DNA from 3 places in the Planococcus kocurii genome. Region 1 is predicted to be linked to each of the others. Evidence: a T-box and tRNA genes for the amino acid it is inferred to sense, from the RefSeq annotation. Region 1 holds a T-box; the other regions hold tRNA genes.
The links. The T-box of region 1 lies ahead of pheS (phenylalanine--tRNA ligase subunit alpha). A T-box ahead of a tRNA ligase gene usually reads a tRNA of that ligase, here a tRNA-Phe.
Positions count from the first base shown of each region.

Region 2: it encodes a tRNA-Phe, which carries the amino acid that the T-box ahead of pheS (phenylalanine--tRNA ligase subunit alpha) is inferred to sense. The anticodon was not compared.
Region 3: it encodes a tRNA-Phe, which carries the amino acid that the T-box ahead of pheS (phenylalanine--tRNA ligase subunit alpha) is inferred to sense. The anticodon was not compared.

Region 1 is NZ_CP013661.2:403,466-409,827, forward strand. Features, by position in the region: gene pheT (phenylalanine--tRNA ligase subunit beta) at 139-2,538, opposite strand; gene pheS (phenylalanine--tRNA ligase subunit alpha) at 2,553-3,590, opposite strand; T-box leader at 3,629-3,855, opposite strand; gene AUO94_RS02040 (TrmH family RNA methyltransferase) at 3,901-4,668, opposite strand; gene AUO94_RS02045 (small multi-drug export protein) at 4,839-5,282, opposite strand; gene AUO94_RS02050 (hypothetical protein) at 5,279-5,782, opposite strand; gene AUO94_RS02055 (helix-turn-helix transcriptional regulator) at 5,772-5,987, opposite strand; gene AUO94_RS02060 (hypothetical protein) at 6,130-6,362, shown strand, end outside.
Region 2 is NZ_CP013661.2:551,410-557,771, reverse strand. Features, by position in the region: rRNA gene AUO94_RS02905 (23S ribosomal RNA) at 1-609, shown strand, start outside; rRNA gene rrf (5S ribosomal RNA) at 748-863, shown strand; tRNA gene AUO94_RS02895 (tRNA-Val) at 874-949, shown strand; tRNA gene AUO94_RS02890 (tRNA-Thr) at 962-1,037, shown strand; tRNA gene AUO94_RS02885 (tRNA-Lys) at 1,045-1,120, shown strand; tRNA gene AUO94_RS02880 (tRNA-Leu) at 1,141-1,225, shown strand; tRNA gene AUO94_RS02875 (tRNA-Gly) at 1,231-1,305, shown strand; tRNA gene AUO94_RS02870 (tRNA-Leu) at 1,335-1,423, shown strand; tRNA gene AUO94_RS02865 (tRNA-Arg) at 1,455-1,531, shown strand; tRNA gene AUO94_RS02860 (tRNA-Pro) at 1,558-1,634, shown strand; tRNA gene AUO94_RS02855 (tRNA-Ala) at 1,641-1,716, shown strand; tRNA gene AUO94_RS02850 (tRNA-Met) at 1,738-1,811, shown strand; tRNA gene AUO94_RS02845 (tRNA-Ile) at 1,820-1,896, shown strand; tRNA gene AUO94_RS02840 (tRNA-Ser) at 1,912-2,004, shown strand; tRNA gene AUO94_RS02835 (tRNA-Met) at 2,052-2,128, shown strand; tRNA gene AUO94_RS02830 (tRNA-Asp) at 2,132-2,207, shown strand; tRNA gene AUO94_RS02825 (tRNA-Phe) at 2,225-2,300, shown strand; tRNA gene AUO94_RS02820 (tRNA-Gly) at 2,307-2,380, shown strand; tRNA gene AUO94_RS02815 (tRNA-Ile) at 2,394-2,470, shown strand; tRNA gene AUO94_RS02810 (tRNA-Asn) at 2,472-2,546, shown strand; tRNA gene AUO94_RS02805 (tRNA-Ser) at 2,551-2,641, shown strand; tRNA gene AUO94_RS02800 (tRNA-Glu) at 2,648-2,719, shown strand; gene AUO94_RS02795 (DMT family transporter) at 2,733-3,698, opposite strand; gene AUO94_RS02790 (1,4-dihydroxy-2-naphthoate polyprenyltransferase) at 3,829-4,740, opposite strand; gene AUO94_RS02785 (isochorismate synthase) at 4,911-6,302, shown strand; gene menD (2-succinyl-5-enolpyruvyl-6-hydroxy-3-cyclohexene-1-carboxylic-acid synthase) at 6,289-6,362, shown strand, end outside.
Region 3 is NZ_CP013661.2:736,776-743,137, reverse strand. Features, by position in the region: rRNA gene AUO94_RS03865 (23S ribosomal RNA) at 1-2,640, shown strand, start outside; rRNA gene rrf (5S ribosomal RNA) at 2,778-2,893, shown strand; tRNA gene AUO94_RS03855 (tRNA-Asn) at 2,905-2,979, shown strand; tRNA gene AUO94_RS03850 (tRNA-Ser) at 2,985-3,074, shown strand; tRNA gene AUO94_RS03845 (tRNA-Glu) at 3,095-3,169, shown strand; tRNA gene AUO94_RS03840 (tRNA-Val) at 3,177-3,252, shown strand; tRNA gene AUO94_RS03835 (tRNA-Met) at 3,320-3,396, shown strand; tRNA gene AUO94_RS03830 (tRNA-Asp) at 3,400-3,475, shown strand; tRNA gene AUO94_RS03825 (tRNA-Phe) at 3,493-3,568, shown strand; tRNA gene AUO94_RS03820 (tRNA-Thr) at 3,587-3,662, shown strand; tRNA gene AUO94_RS03815 (tRNA-Tyr) at 3,666-3,749, shown strand; tRNA gene AUO94_RS03810 (tRNA-Trp) at 3,756-3,829, shown strand; tRNA gene AUO94_RS03805 (tRNA-His) at 3,848-3,923, shown strand; tRNA gene AUO94_RS03800 (tRNA-His) at 3,964-4,039, shown strand; tRNA gene AUO94_RS03795 (tRNA-Gln) at 4,051-4,122, shown strand; tRNA gene AUO94_RS03790 (tRNA-Gly) at 4,129-4,203, shown strand; tRNA gene AUO94_RS03785 (tRNA-Cys) at 4,210-4,283, shown strand; tRNA gene AUO94_RS03780 (tRNA-Leu) at 4,293-4,376, shown strand; gene AUO94_RS03775 (DUF47 domain-containing protein) at 4,587-5,204, shown strand; gene AUO94_RS03770 (inorganic phosphate transporter) at 5,220-6,218, shown strand; tRNA gene AUO94_RS03765 (tRNA-Leu) at 6,324-6,362, shown strand, end outside.

The DNA.
Region 1 (6,362 bases):
GGTTGAAGCTATGCCCGCGGAAAACGTCCGTCACAATGGATATCATTCTGTTCTTTAACTCGCAAAAGGAGCTGTACCCAAAAGTCATTGTTCATGACCTTTGGGACAGCCCCTTTTTAACCTTGCAATTAAATTCCGTTAACTTCTCAGCTCTGCTCCAGCTTCTGTCAAAGCTGCTAATACTTTTTCATGTGCACGGATAACATCTTCATCCGTTAATGTTTTTTCTGGATCAAAGTAAGTTAACGAGAAGGCGACTGATTTTTTGCCTGCTTCCATCTTATCGCCTTCATAAAGGTCGAACACGCGGACGTCTTTCAATAGTTTGCCTCCTGCATTGCGGATGACGGTTTCAATCGTTGCCGCTTCTACCACTTTAGAAAGAACTAACGCCACGTCACGTGACATGGACGGGTAACGTGGTACTGGCGTGTAAACAAGTGCCTCTGTTGCTTTACTTAACAACACAGCCAAGTTCAACTCCATGACAACCGTAGTTTTCAAGTCGCGCGCTTTTTGTTCAGACGGATGCAACTCACCGATCACACCAATACGCTGACCGCTATGCATGATAAAGGCCGTTCTTCCGGGATGCAAATCATCCATTTGGCCACGTTCAAAAGTCAATTCAACACCAAGTTTATCGCTAAGCCCCTCCACAATACCTTTCAAGACGAAAAAGTCGACGGGCTTTTTCTCACCTTGCCAGCTATGATCGAGCCAAAGACCTGTAATAGCGACCGCTAAATGTTCCTGCTCGTTTAGTAACTCATCTTGACCTTTAAGGAAAACAGAACCGGTTTCATACAAAGCGACCGAATCCATTCTTCTTGCTGTGTTATACGTAACAGATTCCAACAAATGCGGCAACAAGCTTTGACGCAACAAACTACGCTCTTCGCTCATCGGCATTAAAAGACGCGTTGTTTCCGTTTCTTCCAAAGCAAATTGTTTTACTGATTTTGCAGAAGTTAACGAATACGTCGTCGCTTGTAATAATCCAGCACCTTCCATAAGCGAACGAACAATGCGGCGTTTTGCCTGATAGGGAGTCAAGCCACCTGGTGTCGTTTCAGCTTCTGGTAATGTTGCTGGAATTTCATCGTAGCCGTATAGACGAGCAATTTCTTCGACTACGTCTTCAGGAATTTGAATGTCTTGTCGACGTGTTGGCACAGAAATGACCAGTTGGCCATTCGTTGCTTCTGTGTTAAATTTCAAGCGGTTTAAAATATCCCACATGTCTTCAAAGGAAATCTTCATACCCAGACGGCTATTAATGAAATCTGGAGACACTTTAACAATTTTCTCTTCTTTGTTTAATTCATCGAATATGACAGAGCCAGCTAATACTTCGCCACCCGCAAGTTGGGACAACAACTGTGCTGCACGTTCTGCGGCTGGAATGACACGATTTGGATCGACGCCTTTTTCAAAACGTGAACTAGCATCACTGCGTAGGCCATGATCTTTAGAAGTTTGACGAATAGAACCCGATTCAAAATAAGCAGATTCGATGACAACAGTCGTCGTTGCTTCGCTTACTTCCGAGTTAGCGCCGCCCATAACTCCTGCAATCGCCACTGGTTTTTCTCCATTGGTAATCACTAATTGACGGCTAGATAATTTCCGCTCTGCGTCATCTAAAGTGTTAATCATTTCGCCTTCTTTAGCATGGCGAACCGTAATGTTCCCTGTTTCCAATAACTCATAGTCAAATGCGTGAAGTGGCTGACCATATTCCATTAATACATAGTTTGTAATATCAACTACGTTATTGTGTGGACGGACACCAGCTGCCATTAGTCGTTGTTGCAGCCACATAGGTGACTCTTGAACTTTAATGTTACGAACGACTTTTGCGACATACAAAGGGTTGGCTTCAGGCGCATCGACTGACAAGGATAGCATCGAAGCTGCTGTGTCAGATGCTTCTGTATAGCTAATCTCAGGCAGGTTGATTTCTTCTGATAAAATAGCTCCTACCTCATAAGCAACGCCCAGCATGCTCATCGCGTCTGCGCGGTTTGGTGTCAGTCCTAGTTCTAATACAGTGTCATCTAAACCAAAATTTACAATGACATCAGAACCGATTTTTGCATCTTCTGGCAGCACATAAATGCCTTCAGCGTAGGCTTTTGGCACAAGCTTGCCTTCAATTCCGAGTTCTTGCAACGAACAAATCATGCCATGCGATTCTTCTCCTCGAAGTTTCGCTTTTTTGATGTTGATGTCACCTGGAAGTTTCGCTCCAGGACGTGCCACGATTACTTTTTGGCCTGCTGCAATGTTCGGTGCACCGCAAATGATTTGTGTTGTTTCTTCTCCAACATCTACTTGGCAAATTGATAATTTATCAGCTTCGGGATGTTTAACACAAGATTCAACATAGCCCACTACGACATTTGTCATACCGTGTGACCGGTCGATCACTGCGTCTACTTCAATACCTGAACGCGTTATTTTTTCACCTAATTCAGCGGGTGGTAATTGTTGTGTGTTTACATAGTCTTTTAACCAGTTAATGGATACGAGCATGTTTTATTTCCTCCTTAAAGTTCTGTACGTTGGAACTGAGATAAAAAGCGAACATCGTTTGTGTAGAAATGACGAATATCTTCAACGCCGTATTTCAGCATCGCAATCCGTTCTGGACCCATACCGAAAGCAAATCCAGTTAAGCGTTTGGAGTCATAACCAGCCATTTCAAGTACATTCGGATGCACCATTCCAGCGCCTAGAATTTCAATCCAGCCTGTTTTCTTACACACGTTGCAGCCACTGCCGCCACATTTAAAGCATGAAATATCCATTTCAACAGAAGGCTCTGTAAACGGGAAAAAACTTGGACGAAGGCGAATTTCGCGATCATCGCCGAACATTTTCTTCGCAAATACAGAAAGTGTTCCTTTTAAATCACTCATGCGAATGTCTTCGCCGATAACCAATCCTTCAATTTGTGTGAATTGGTGTGAATGGGTCGCGTCATCGCTATCACGGCGATACACTTTGCCCGGGCAAATGATTTTGATCGGCTCGCCGCCTTTTGCTTCCATTGTCCGCGCTTGAACTGGTGATGTATGTGTGCGTAGTAGGATGTCTTCTGTTATATAGAAAGAATCTTGCATATCACGAGCTGGATGACCTTTAGGTAAATTCAACGCTTCAAAATTGTAGTAATCTTTTTCTACTTCCGGGCCTTCTGCTACTTCGTAACCCATTGAAATAAATAAGTCTTCAATTTCTTCTACTACACGCGTCAGTGGATGTGCATTACCTGTTTTGACGGGACGTCCTGGTAATGTAATATCAATTGTTTCGCTTTGCAACTTCTCATAGATCGCTTGTTCTTCTAAGATGGCCATGCGTTCTTCGAGTTGCGTTGTAACTTCCTCGCGTACCACATTAACCAAAGCTCCCATTTTCGGACGCTCTTCAGCCGGGAGTTTCCCCATGCCTTTTAATAAATCCGTAATCGGTCCTTTTTTCCCTAAATACGCGACACGAACATCATTCAGTTCTTTAACAGTCGACGCTGTGGCAATTTTTTCGAGTGCTTGTGTTTTCAATTCCTGCAATTGTGCTTCCATTTTTTCTCCTCCTTAGACAGTAAAAAGCCCCGTCCCAGAAAAGGGACGAGGCATTATTCGCGGTACCACCCTAGTTATTGCAAATCGCAATCACTTGTTTACATAACGGCTCTTCACCGGCCCATCTTTACAGTATGTCTACTGGTCCCGTTAGGCAGCTCGCGGGGTGAACTTCTGAGGCGTTTACATATCCACACTTCCAGTCAAGGTGCAGAATCTCTGTGATGTAAGGGCGCAACATACTTTTCCCGTTCTTCGCTTTTACTTATTTACTTTCTCATTATACGAAAGTTCTAGACTTTTATCAAACTTAGTTTTTAGGAACCAAGCTATACAAAAGAATCCCTGTCGCCACTGCAACATTCAGTGATTCTGCGCTACCGTATAGCGGGACCATCAAATTCTGATCGGTTTGCTGCAAAAGTACAGCGTCAACGCCACTGCCTTCATTGCCAACAAGTAAAGCAAACTTTTCACATGTCTCAACTTCGTGAACCGGTGTCGAGTTATGAAGCGCTGTTCCAAAGATTTGGATATCATTTGCTTTAGCTTGCGCTGTCCATTCAATCAGTTCGCCTTTAACAACAGGAATCTGAAAATGTGAACCTTGAGCAGATCGAACCGTTTTCGGGTTGTAAGGGTCTGCACAGCCTTTTCCAAGAATGACTGCGTCAATGCCGCTTGCTGAAGCTGTCCGAATCATCGTCCCGATATTGCCAGGATCTTGAACAGCATCAATCATCAATAGCTTAGACCATGTTTTTTGCTCATCTTCTGTAAATTCGGGTTGTGCACAATGCGCGAAAATTCCCTGCGTGTGCTCAGTTTCCGAAATTTCCTTCGCTACTCCTGCCGTGACCGAATAATGAGGAACGCCTTCAATATCCCAGTCTGCTGGGATATCTACGCCTTCACGGACAATTAATGATTTGACAAGATCTTTTTTACGCAAAGCTTCTTCTGTCAAATGAAAGCCTTCGACTAGGAATTCTGCAAATTTATCGCGTTCTTTTCGTGTCGTTCCAAGCTTTTTCCAATGCTTGACGAGCGAGTTTTGGTTAGATTCAATTCTTTTCATTATAGCTTCACGCCTTTATTTCAGAATAACACCAGTATAACATACCCAAAAGCGCAGTCACCTAGAAGTCGATGTCGAGCTATTGCCACTTTACTTATGCAAGATATTTTGACGAACCAACATTTTTCGCCACGTATTAATGAGATCTAAGCAACTTCACCTTCATTTATTCAAGCCGTAAAAAAATCAAATCCAAGCGCTGTCAAAATACCGAATGCTAATGTCCAAACAGCAATGCTGATCGTCAGCCAAACCGTCGTGTTCTTTTTAGTAGCACCAAGTGTCATCCCGATAAAAGCTGCAATATGTGTACCAATTAAAATAGGTCCAAGCATCGCTAGTCCCGGCAGACCGTACTTGTTCCAAATTCGTTTGGCCCGTTCACTTTTTTTCGAAGTGGCTTTACCTTTTGCTTGTTGTCGTTTTGTGTACCAAAGTTGGAAGCGGTCAAAGCCAATAATTAATGCCAGGACGGTGACCATATTTCCAACAAATGCAAGTACCATCACCCATAACGGGGATAACCCCCAAACAATGCCAAGCGGAATAACCAACGCAATTTCAAACCACGGAATGGCCGCTCCTAAAAAAACGAGAAAATATTCATAGATCATTCATCTTCCTCCTTTAAATGCGCGCGAATTTCTCTGTAGTAAATGACGTATTGAAGTAACGCGACTACCAAAATGGCAAGCACGGTATAAATCCGTGGCAGCGGCGAAAACATTGCAAATACTGCGAGTGCTGGCAAACTCCAAGTCATAAAGGTATAGACTTTTTGAGAAGCAATGCGCGTAATATGTGTCATGCCTTCATCTTGTTCTAAATATTCAGGTGGACGAATTGCAAAAGACGGAATTTTTTGTGTTGGATACAGCTTGTTATGGCGTCTTATTTTCATGTAAAAAATGAACAACATGATCAGGTATAAAATGATTGACCCTACAATAACAAATCCTTGAATGACGCCATACTCAACTAATATGCTTTGTTCTATTTCTGTATTGACAATTTCAGTCGTTTCGGGTGAATTGACTCCGAACAAGAAAATTCCTAACACCATGATAAATCCCATCATCCACAATGGATACTGCATACGAAAATCATTTTTCATGTCCTCCGTCCTCCTCTAACCAAAATAAGTCGTTGATGTTCGTCTGCAGAGCTTTTGCGAGTTTTAACGCTAAGGTAATTGAAGGGGAAAACTCCCCTTTTTCAATAAAAGCAATCGTTTGTCGCGTGACATCCACTTGCTTGCCGAGATCGCTTTGGGTAAAGCCGTAACGAGCTCTTAGTTCTTTTACTCGGTTCTTAAGCATCTGCTTCATCCACCCTTTTATGTTCGGTTTATATTACATAATGTATATTATACTTAACATCATGTCAATTATTATGTACATTTTCGAAGCTAGAGACGCTTTATTTGCGGATTGAATGACTTTGTTTGCGCGATAAAATCGGTTGTTTACATTATCTCGCGCTTTGTTTGCGCAAGACGAGACGTTGTTTGCAAAACCAAAAAAAGCTTCTCACTTGAGTGAAAAGCGGACCTTAAAATTAATAGTGCTCCAGAAGCTTTACACAAGAGCGCGACTATTCGTCTACTCTTTATTTGCGGATCAAGCGACTTTGTTTGCGGGATACACTCGGTTGTTTACATTATCTCGCGCTTTGTTTGCGCAAGCTGAAAGTTT
Region 2 (6,362 bases), 150 kb from region 1:
TTCCCTCAGAATGGTTGGAAATCATTCGTAGAGTGTAAAGGCAGAAGGGAGCTTGACTGCGAGACGTACAGGTCGAGCAGGGTCGAAAGACGGGCTTAGTGATCCGGTGGTTCCGCATGGAAGGGCCATCGCTCAACGGATAAAAGCTACCCCGGGGATAACAGGCTTATCTCCCCCAAGAGTCCACATCGACGGGGAGGTTTGGCACCTCGATGTCGGCTCATCGCATCCTGGGGCTGTAGTCGGTCCCAAGGGTTGGGCTGTTCGCCCATTAAAGCGGTACGCGAGCTGGGTTCAGAACGTCGTGAGACAGTTCGGTCCCTATCCGTCGCGGGCGCAGGAAATTTGAGAGGAGCTGTCCTTAGTACGAGAGGACCGGGATGGACACACCGCTGGTGTACCAGTTGTTCTGCCAAGGGCATCGCTGGGTAGCTATGTGTGGCCGGGATAAGTGCTGAAAGCATCTAAGCACGAAGCCCCCCTCAAGATGAGATTTCCCATTGCGCAAGCAAGTAAGATCCCTCAAAGACGATGAGGTAGATAGGTTCGAGGTGGAAGCGTAGCGATACGTGCAGCTGACGAATACTAATCGATCGAGGACTTAACCAACACACTGTATGCGAAAAACTTGCTTGTTTCACCCGTCGTTTATCCAGTTTTGAAAGAATAAGCCCAAGTTTTTGTAAAAAAAGCTTGAAAAAACCAGTACTACTGGTATAATAAATCTTGTCTTTCAAAACCAAATAGTCCAGTGATGATGGCAAAGAGGCCACACCCGTTCCCATCCCGAACACGGCAGTTAAGCTCTTTTGCGCCGATGGTAGTTGGGGGTTTCCCCCTGTGAGAGTAGGACGTCGCTGGGCAATATATATCGGAGGATTAGCTCAGCTGGGAGAGCATCTGCCTTACAAGCAGAGGGTCGGCGGTTCGATCCCGTCATCCTCCACCATTTATTTCTTTTGCCGGAGTAGCTCAGTTGGTAGAGCAACTGACTTGTAATCAGTAGGTCGAGGGTTCGACTCCTTTCTCCGGCACCACTTTTTCGAGCCATTAGCTCAGCTGGTAGAGCATCTGACTTTTAATCAGAGGGTCGAAGGTTCGAATCCTTCATGGCTCACCATTTTAATTTTATATTGCCACGCGGGTGTGGCGGAACTGGCAGACGCACTAGACTTAGGATCTAGCGCCTTCGGGCGTGGGGGTTCGACTCCCTTCACCCGCACCATTTTTGCGGAAGTAGTTCAGTGGTAGAACGCCACCTTGCCAAGGTGGAGGTCGCGAGTTCGAACCTCGTCTTCCGCTCCATATTTATTTGCACGTGATACCGACCCTTAGCCGGGGTGGCGGAACTGGCAGACGCACAGGACTTAAAATCCTGCGGTAGGTGACTACCGTACCGGTTCGATTCCGGTCCTCGGCACCATCTTTTCACGAAATAGTGAATAGCATCATATGCGCCCGTAGCTCAATTGGATAGAGTACTTGACTACGAATCAAGCGGTTAGAGGTTCGAGTCCTCTCGGGCGCACCATATTTTTATACTCAGCAACTCAAGTTCGGGAAGTAGCTCAGCTTGGTAGAGCACTTGGTTTGGGACCAAGGGGTCGCAGGTTCGAATCCTGTCTTCCCGACCAAACAATGGGGCCTTAGCTCAGCTGGGAGAGCGCCTGCCTTGCACGCAGGAGGTCAGCGGTTCGATCCCGCTAGGCTCCACCAACTTTTTAAAGTAAAGATCCCGGCGGCGTAGCTCAGCTGGCTAGAGCGTACGGTTCATACCCGTGAGGTCGGGGGTTCGATCCCCTCTGCCGCCACTTTTTTAGGACCTTTAGCTCAGTTGGTTAGAGCAGACGGCTCATAACCGTCCGGTCGCAGGTTCGAGTCCTGCAAGGTCCACCATATGTATTTTATCTCGGAGGAATACCCAAGTTTGGCTGAAGGGATCGGTCTTGAAAACCGACAGGGGAGTCAAATCCCGCGGGGGTTCGAATCCCTCTTCCTCCTCCATATTTTTTAAAATGTGTGGACGAATTTCTTTTGAATTATAATATTGTCGCGGGGTGGAGCAGTTCGGTAGCTCGTTGGGCTCATAACCCAAAGGTCGCAGGTTCAAATCCTGCCCCCGCAACCAAATGGTCCCGTGGTGTAGCGGTTAACATGCCTGCCTGTCACGCAGGAGATCGCCGGTTCGATCCCGGTCGGGACCGCCATTTTCAATAAATAAAGTGGGTCAGTAGCTCAGTCGGTAGAGCATTAGATTGAAGCTCTAAGTGTCGGCGGTTCGATTCCGTCCTGACCCACCATTTTACGCGGGTGTAGTTTAGTGGTAAAACCTCAGCCTTCCAAGCTGATGATGGGGGTTCGATTCCCCCCACCCGCTCCATAATATTACATATGGGCCTATAGCTCAGCTGGTTAGAGCGCACGCCTGATAAGCGTGAGGTCGATGGTTCGAGTCCATTTAGGCCCACCATTCCGAAGTAGCTCAGTGGTAGAGCACCGCACTGTTAATGCGATGGTCGTAGGTTCGAGTCCTACCTTCGGAGCCATACTGGGGAAGTACTCAAGTGGCTGAAGAGGCGCCCCTGCTAAGGGTGTAGGTCGGGCAACCGGCGCGAGGGTTCAAATCCCTCCTTCTCCGCCAGTATTTGGCCCCTTGGTCAAGCGGTTAAGACACCGCCCTTTCACGGCGGTAACACGGGTTCGAATCCCGTAGGGGTCATTATAGAAAAGTGTTATGCATTTAATTGCATAACACTTTTTTTCGTTTTACTAGAATTAAGACTGTGAAGAATCATGCCAAGCATTACAATGAAAATTCCGATTATTGCTAAGCTTGAAGGTAAGACAATTGACAAGAAAAGTGCTTCTCCTGCTAACGCAAATAAAACTTCCATTGATTGTGTCGCTTCTACTGCTCCTAGTTTCTGCATATCGCCTCTAACTAGATCAGTCGCTTTAAAGAAGAGTACTGTTGCCATTACACCTGAACTGATTGCTACAATTAAAGTTTGTAAGCTTTGTGAAGCGCTAGGTCCACCTACAGTAACAAGCCCATATAATGATAGGATGAACCAAAAAGGTAGACTAGCTAGTGTCATGCCCAAAACCCTCTGATACGCATCCAACCTGCCTCCACATATATCCATCATTTTTCTATTTCCTAATGGGTATGCGAAAGCTGCGAGGATAACAGGGATAAAACCGAACCAAAGTGTTGAAGAAGAAACAACTGCTACATGTTCAAGTTGCATTAAACTGACTCCTGCTAATATGATAAAAGAAATCATCAAGCTTTTAACAGGAATCTTTCCTCTTAGTTGAGTAGTTTCTTTATTGCTATGTATGGTAATGAGAAATAAGGGAGCAAGTAATGTACCAGCGACTATGGTAATTTGCCATGTTCCTGCGATGAGCCAGCCAGGGGAATAGGCTGCAGCGAAACATAGTGGAGCATAGAATAAGCCAAATCCAACAAAACTCCATAAGGTCCAAGCTCTTTTGTTTTTGTTCATTTCTTGTAACAGTGGTTTTAAGTTCTTTCTTAAAACAACAATCAAAAGTAAAAAGGGAATCATGAAAAAGTATCGGAGAGACGCACTCCAGATCCAATTCCCGCCGTCAGCTTCCATCGTGGCGTTGAGTACGAAAGTAAATGCAAAGAAAAAAGCTGCAATAATGCCGATGATGATAGGTTTCACTATATATCCTCCTCATTCGAAAATTTAGAATTATTTATTTACTATAACTTATAATTAACTGTTCTTCAAAGTATTATTTTAGACAAACAAAAAAAGGATTTCTAGAGAAATCCTTTTTTGTTTGTCTATATTATAGAAGGTAATCAATCAGTAACCCAATTCCAAGTAAAAAAGCCACAAATGTATTTGTTTTTCCAGTATCTTTCATCGCCGGCATCACCTTTAGAGGTTCTGTAAAACGTTTAAAGATTTGAACGACTTTAATAGGTTTAATGACGCTTATGAAGACTAGTAAAGCCCACGGTGTCAATATTCCTACTAGGATAAGGATGACAATCCATACGTAGGCTAGAATGAAAAACCACATAAGAATATTGACAGCTGCCGGTCTTTTAACCAAAATAGCAAGTGTTTTGCGTCCACTTTCTTCGTCGCCCACAATATCGCGAATGTTATTAGCTAGCATAATAGCTGCTACTAATAATGTGCTCGGAATAGCAAGTAACGATGCTTCTAGGGTTACCATCCCCGTTTGAATATAGAAGGCAATGATTACAATCAAATAGCCCATGACTACGCCAGAGAAAAGTTCGCCAAAAGGTGTGTAGGCAATAGGATATGGCCCACCGGTATAAAAATAGCCAATCCCCATTGCAACGGCACCTACAACTAAAAGCCACCAACTAGTTAGTGAACAAATGTAGAGACCAATAACTGCAGCAATCCCGTAGAACAATAAAGCTAGAGTTAATACAGTTTTCGGTTTCACACCGTTCCGAACAATTGCACCCCCAATACCGACAGAGTTCTCATTGTCTAACCCTCTAGCAAAATCGTAATATTCATTGAACATATTAGTAGCTGCTTGAATCAATAAACTCGCAACGAGCATAGCTAGGAATAAAATCCAATCGATAGGGGAATACTGTAAAGCAATCATCGTTCCGAGGAATACGGGAGCGAAAGAAGCGGTTAAGGTATGCGGCCGAGTTAGTTGCCACCATACGCGCCATCCGCTGTCTGCTTGTAGTGAATGTGTCATATATCTCTCTCCTTTAATTCTTTCCACTCCTCATTGTACTTCAAAATAACAGTGAATACAGCAAATGATGTGCTGATTTTAGCAGAAAAGAGTATGATAGAAGGTAGAGATTAAAAAGTAGAACGTTTGTGGAATAAACTAGACTGTTGTCTTAAAACGGAGGTAATCAGGTGAATTCAGAATCGTCTTCATCGACTCAACAATCTGCGGATAGCCAATACGAAGGCTACCGCTTTTATACGGAAACAATTGAAGTAACACGCATGTCAGCATTGGCATTTTTTGAAGCCGGCGGAAGTGACCACTCAGGAAAACGACTGTACTGGCAAAATCGGGAAAAGACCTTTACGTTGGTCGGAATCGGTCATGCCCATGTATTGTCTACAAACAAGGCAAATGGAAGATTTGAAGAAATAAAAAAAGATTGGCAGAACTTATGTCGCCAAATTGTCAATGAAGAGCATTCGGTTCAGCCGGTTCTATTTGGTGGATTTTCGTTTGATCCGTTAAACAATAAAGCGAGTGAATGGAAGAGATTTCCTCAGGCTTATTTCGCAGTGCCGACTTTTCAACTAGTGTTAAAAGGAGAACAGGCTTTTATTAGTATCCATTTAATCACTCAAAAGCAAGAGAGTTTTGCAGAATTTGAGGCGATGCGCAAAGAGCGGGATAAATTGATCCATGCAGCCCAAGTATCAGAAGTGGACAAATACGATAAACCGCAAACAACGGGTCGTATAGAACTGAAAAAACAAGCTTATTTGGATTCCATCAAACAAGTAACCGACATTATTAAAGCTAAAGAAGTTGAAAAAGTCGTTATTGCACGCACGATGAAACTGGAATTTGAAGATGTGTTTACACCGACTTCAGCATTGTATCAAGTATCTAATGAACAACCTGAAAGTTTTCTATTTGGTTTGGAGGCAGAAGACCAATTTTTCTTTGGTGCGACTCCTGAACGATTAGTAAAAGTGGAAAATCATAAAGCCCTTTCGACATGTTTAGCGGGTTCTACTCCGCGTGGAAAAACCATTGAGAAGGATACCGAACTTGGGGAAATTTTACTGAAAGATTCTAAAAATCGTGCTGAACATCAATATGTAGTAAACATGATTAGTGAAGTTTTTAGAGCGAATTGCAGTCGGACAATCGTACCCAAATTGCCGAAATTGATGAAAATTAGGGATATTCAGCATTTATATACACCGGTTGAAGGAGACTTGAATCCAGGTGCTACGCTATTTGATTTGGTGCAAGTTCTTCATCCTACGCCAGCACTCGGTGGAGAACCCAAATTACTAGCGTTGGAAATGATTCGGAACTACGAAGCAATGAATCGCGGTTATTATGCTGCGCCTGTTGGGTGGATTGATGCCAAAGGAGACGGCGAATTTGCGGTTGCTATTCGGTCGGCTTTACTAGATGGCAAAGAAGCTTATTTATATGCGGGAGGTGGAATTGTAGCAGATTCCACGCCAGAGTCAGAATATGACGAGACATGGGTTAAGTTTAGGCCGATGCTCCGGGCATTGGGAGGTCAATTGAGTGACGAGTCGTAAAGCATTAACAGAATATGTATCTGCATTCACCCATTCACTAGTTGAACTAGGCGTGGCAGC
Region 3 (6,362 bases), 330 kb from region 1:
GGGGTTGTAGGACACTCTATACGGAGTTACAAAAGATAGGATTAGGCGAAGCGACCTGGAACGGTCCGCCGCAGCGGGTAACAGCCCCGTAGCCGAAAACCCTATCCCTCCAGAGTGGATCCTGAGTACGGCGGAACACGTGAAATTCCGTCGGAATCTGGGAGGACCATCTCCCAAGGCTAAATACTTCCTAGTGACCGATAGTGAACCAGTACCGTGAGGGAAAGGTGAAAAGCACCCCGGAAGGGGAGTGAAATAGATCCTGAAACCGTGTGCCTACAAGTAGTCAAAGCCCGTTAATGGGTGATGGCGTGCCTTTTGTAGAATGAACCGGCGAGTTACGATTGCATGCAAGGTTAAGCTGAGAAGGCGGAGCCGCAGCGAAAGCGAGTCTGAATAGGGCGACAGAGTATGCAGTTGTAGACCCGAAACCAGGTGATCTACCCATGTCCAGGGTGAAGGTAAGGTAACACTTACTGGAGGCCCGAACCCACGCACGTTGAAAAGTGCGGGGATGAGGTGTGGGTAGCGGAGAAATTCCAATCGAACCTGGAGATAGCTGGTTCTCTCCGAAATAGCTTTAGGGCTAGCCTCAAGATTGAGAATCCTGGAGGTAGAGCACTGTTTGGACTAGGGGCCCATCCCGGGTTACCGAATTCAGACAAACTCCGAATGCCAGTGATTTATGCTTGGGAGTCAGACTGCGAGTGATAAGATCCGTAGTCAAGAGGGAAACAGCCCAGACCACCAGCTAAGGTCCCCAAATATCCGTTAAGTGGAAAAGGATGTGGCGTTGCTTAGACAACCAGGATGTTGGCTTAGAAGCAGCCATCATTTAAAGAGTGCGTAATAGCTCACTGGTCGAGTGACACTGCGCCGAAAATGTACCGGGGCTAAACGGATTACCGAAGCTGTGGATGGATCTCGTTAGAGATCCGTGGTAGGAGAGCGTTCTAAGGGCGTTGAAGTCAGACCGGAAGGACTGGTGGAGCGCTTAGAAGTGAGAATGCCGGTATGAGTAACGAAAGACGGGTGAGAATCCCGTCCACCGAATGCCTAAGGTTTCCTGAGGAAGGCTCGTCCGCTCAGGGTTAGTCGGGACCTAAGTCGAGGCCGATAGGCGTAGACGATGGACAACAGGTTGATATTCCTGTACCACCTCCCCGCCGTTTGAGCAATGGGGGGACGCAGAAGGATAAGGAGAGCGTGCCGTTGGTTGTGCACGTCCAAGCAGTGAGGCGTGAAATGAGGCAAATCCCATTTCTAATACGTTGAGCTGTGACGGCAAGAGGGTTTACCCTTGAGTCCCTGATTTCACACTGCCAAGAAAAGCCTCTAGCGAGGCGGGAGGTGCCCGTACCGCAAACCGACACAGGTAGGCGAGAAGAGAATTCTAAGGTGAGCGAGTGAACTCTCGTTAAGGAACTCGGCAAAATGACCCCGTAACTTCGGGAGAAGGGGTGCTCTGGTAGGGTGAATAGCCCGAGAGAGCCGCAGTGAATAGGCCCAGGCGACTGTTTAGCAAAAACACAGGTCTCTGCAAAACCGTAAGGTGACGTATAGGGGCTGACGCCTGCCCGGTGCTGGAAGGTTAAGAGGAGTGCTTAGCGCAAGCGAAGGTGCGAATTGAAGCCCCAGTAAACGGCGGCCGTAACTATAACGGTCCTAAGGTAGCGAAATTCCTTGTCGGGTAAGTTCCGACCCGCACGAAAGGCGTAACGATCTGGGCACTGTCTCAACGAGAGACTCGGTGAAATTATAGTACCTGTGAAGATGCAGGTTACCCGCGACAGGACGGAAAGACCCCGTGGAGCTTTACTGTAGCCTGATATTGAATTTTGGTGCAACTTGTACAGGATAGGTAGGAGCCTGAGATTCCGGAGCGCTAGCTTCGGAGGAGGCGTCAGTGGGATACTACCCTGGTTGTATTGAAATTCTAACCCACAAGCCTGATCGGCTTGGGAGACAGTGTCAGGCGGGCAGTTTGACTGGGGCGGTCGCCTCCTAAAGAGTAACGGAGGCGCCCAAAGGTTCCCTCAGAATGGTTGGAAATCATTCGTAGAGTGTAAAGGCAGAAGGGAGCTTGACTGCGAGACGTACAGGTCGAGCAGGGTCGAAAGACGGGCTTAGTGATCCGGTGGTTCCGCATGGAAGGGCCATCGCTCAACGGATAAAAGCTACCCCGGGGATAACAGGCTTATCTCCCCCAAGAGTCCACATCGACGGGGAGGTTTGGCACCTCGATGTCGGCTCATCGCATCCTGGGGCTGTAGTCGGTCCCAAGGGTTGGGCTGTTCGCCCATTAAAGCGGTACGCGAGCTGGGTTCAGAACGTCGTGAGACAGTTCGGTCCCTATCCGTCGCGGGCGCAGGAAATTTGAGAGGAGCTGTCCTTAGTACGAGAGGACCGGGATGGACACACCGCTGGTGTACCAGTTGTTCTGCCAAGGGCATCGCTGGGTAGCTATGTGTGGCCGGGATAAGTGCTGAAAGCATCTAAGCACGAAGCCCCCCTCAAGATGAGATTTCCCATTGCGCAAGCAAGTAAGATCCCTCAAAGACGATGAGGTAGATAGGTTCGAGGTGGAAGCGTAGCGATACGTGCAGCTGACGAATACTAATCGATCGAGGACTTAACCAACACATTGTATGCGAAAAACTTGCTTGTTTCACCTGTCGTTTATCCAGTTTTGAAAGAATAAGAAAGTTTTTGTAAAAAAAGCTTGAAAAAACCGGTACTAATGGTATAATAAAACTTGTCTTTCAAAATAAATTCAGTCTGGTAATGATGGCAAAGAGGCCACACCCGTTCCCATCCCGAACACGGCAGTTAAGCTCTTTTGCGCCGATGGTAGTTGGGGGTTTCCCCCTGTGAGAGTAGGACGTTGCCAGTCTGAATAATTATTCCGAAGTAGCTCAGTGGTAGAGCACCGCACTGTTAATGCGATGGTCGTAGGTTCGAGTCCTACCTTCGGAGCCAAATATGGAGAGCTGTCCGAGTGGCCGAAGGAGCATGATTGGAAATCATGTAGGCGGGCAACCGTCTCAAGGGTTCGAATCCCTTGCTCTCCGCCAGAAGTTCTTTTTAAAAGTACGGCCCCTTGGTCAAGCGGTTAAGACACCGCCCTTTCACGGCGGTAACACGGGTTCGAATCCCGTAGGGGTCACCAATTTCATGGAGGATTAGCTCAGCTGGGAGAGCATCTGCCTTACAAGCAGAGGGTCGGCGGTTCGATCCCGTCATCCTCCACCATTTACACTTACATAGTGAACGCGTTGTTTTAAATTTCACAATGTTAATCGTAAGAAAATAGTATTGTCGCGGGGTGGAGCAGTTCGGTAGCTCGTTGGGCTCATAACCCAAAGGTCGCAGGTTCAAATCCTGCCCCCGCAACCAAATGGTCCCGTGGTGTAGCGGTTAACATGCCTGCCTGTCACGCAGGAGATCGCCGGTTCGATCCCGGTCGGGACCGCCATTTTTACTTAACAAAGTGGGTCAGTAGCTCAGTCGGTAGAGCATTAGATTGAAGCTCTAAGTGTCGGCGGTTCGATTCCGTCCTGACCCACCATTTTTTATTAATATTTGTGCCGGAGTAGCTCAGTTGGTAGAGCAACTGACTTGTAATCAGTAGGTCGAGGGTTCGACTCCTTTCTCCGGCACCACTAGGTGGGGTAGCGAAGTGGCTAAACGCGGCGGACTGTAAATCCGCTCCTTCGGGTTCGGCAGTTCGAATCTGCCCCCCACCACCAGTTTTTAGGGGCATAGTTTAACGGTAGAACAGAGGTCTCCAACACCTCCGATGTGGGTTCGATTCCTACTGCCCCTGCCAATTTTTAATTTTATGATGGCGGTCGTGGCGAAGTGGTTAACGCACCGGATTGTGATTCCGGCACTCGGGGGTTCAATTCCCCTCGTCCGCCCCATGTTTTCATTTCATTAAGTGAACTTATAAATAATAAAGTGGCGGTCGTGGCGAAGTGGTTAACGCACCGGATTGTGATTCCGGCACTCGGGGGTTCAATTCCCCTCGTCCGCCCCATCTTTTACTAGTGGGGTATAGCCAAGCGGTAAGGCAACGGGTTTTGATCCCGTCATGCCCTGGTTCGAATCCAGGTACCCCAGCTTTAAGCGGAAGTAGTTCAGTGGTAGAACGCCACCTTGCCAAGGTGGAGGTCGCGAGTTCGAACCTCGTCTTCCGCTCCAATATTTGGCGGCATAGCCAAGTGGTAAGGCATGGGTCTGCAACACCCTTATCACCGGTTCGAGTCCGGTTGCCGCCTCCATAATATTTTGCCGGCGTGGCGGAATTGGCAGACGCGCGGGACTCAAAATCCCGTTCCTTCACGGGAGTGTCGGTTCGACCCCGACCGCCGGTATCACGAAAGAGCCTGCCTGCTCTTTCAAAAACCTCTTAACTGTGAGAAATCATAGTTAAGAGGTTTTTTTATTGAGTTTAGGTTAAACTGAAAATTCCGGTTTATTAAGAATTTGTAAATTGATTATATAGATAGTGTTAATATCTCGAGAAATAAGCTATTATAATTTAGCTGAGAAATTATGTTGCGAAAATAGTGGAGGTAGAGAGAATGGCTTTCAAAAAGAAAGATAAGTTTGCATTGCAGTTGAGTGACATTGCGTTGAATTTAAAAGAAAGTGCAACTTATTTTGCTGAGTATAAATTAAAAGTTAGTAATGACTTGATCATTTTTTCAAACACTATGAAGGATTATGAAACAAAAGGAGATTCTTTTGTACATTCCATAATCCAAGATCTTAACAACGCATTTATTACGCCAATTGAACGAGAAGATATATTGGCTTTAGCAATGAGTATGGATGATGTATTAGATGGTTTAGAACACACAGCTGCACGATTTGATATGTATTCAATAGTAGAAGCAGATGAATACATGCTTGAATTTGTTGAAGCAATTCGATTGAGCACGATTGAGATAGAAATGGCAGTCGAACTAATGGTTTCTAAGAAGCTGCCTCAGATGAGATCTCATGCCATTAAAATTAAAGATTACGAATCTAAATGTGATGCCGTTCTGCGTCGATCCATAAAAAATCTGTTTCAAACTGAAAAAGATCCGATTCGAATTATTCAATACAAGGACATATATGAAGAGTTAGAAGAAATTGCTGATCATTGTCAGCAAGTCGCGAATACATTCGAATCAATTATTATGAAAAACGCCTAAGGAGCAAAATGACTAATGGATATGGTATTGCTGTTAACAGTTTTGATTGTCATTTTTGCTATAATATTTGACTTTATCAATGGGTTTCATGATACGGCAAATTCGATAGCTACTGCGGTTTCTACAAAAGCACTAACACCGAGACGTGCAATTATGCTTGCGGCCATTATGAATTTTGTCGGTGCTATGGCTTTTACGGGTGTTGCTAAAACAATAACCAAGGATATCGTCGATCCTTTTGCGCTCGATAATGGCTCTGTCGTTATTCTAGCAGCTTTATTAGCGGCTATTACGTGGAATTTGTTGACTTGGTACTATGGAATTCCAAGTAGCTCCTCACACGCGCTAATTGGTTCAATAGCTGGAGCAGCTATTGCAGGGGCTGGCTTTGCAGCTCTTAATTACAGTGGCTTTCTAGCAATTTTGCAAGCTTTAATCTTTTCACCAATTCTTGCTTTGGTCGTGGGCTATCTCATGTATAGTGTTTTTAAAATAGTATTCAAAGATCATAATTTAACAAAAACAAATAAGAATTTTAGATTAATTCAAATTGCCACTGCTGCATTGCAGTCATTTTCCCATGGGACGAATGATGCGCAAAAAGCGATGGGGATTATTACGTTGGCATTGATTGTGAATAATTATCAAAGCTCTGATGATATCCAATTATGGGTACAAGCTACATGTGCCCTAGCGATGGCGTTAGGGACTTCGGTTGGCGGTTGGCGAATTATTAAAACGGTGGGCGGGAAAATCATGAAAATTCGTCCAGTTAATGGTGTAGCAGCTGATTTGACAGGTGCAGCAGTAATTTTTGGTGCTACTCTGATTCACTTGCCAGTTAGTACAACTCACGTTATTTCGTCTTCTATAATGGGAGTTGGGGCAGCGCATCGTGTTAAAGGCGTTCAGTGGGGTACAGCCAAGACTATGTTAATCACTTGGGTGATTACAATGCCAATATCGGCGATGTTAGCCGCTGTCTTCTACTTTCTTCTTAATCTGGTTTTGTAAAAAAGATAAACACCTATTTTTGCAAAATTATTTGTTATACGAATAAAGTATTGGCGAGCGAAATGAGATGTGCTATAATAATTCTTGTCCGCTAAAGAAATACTTGCCGGCGTGGCGGAATTGGCAGACGCGCGGGACTCAAAA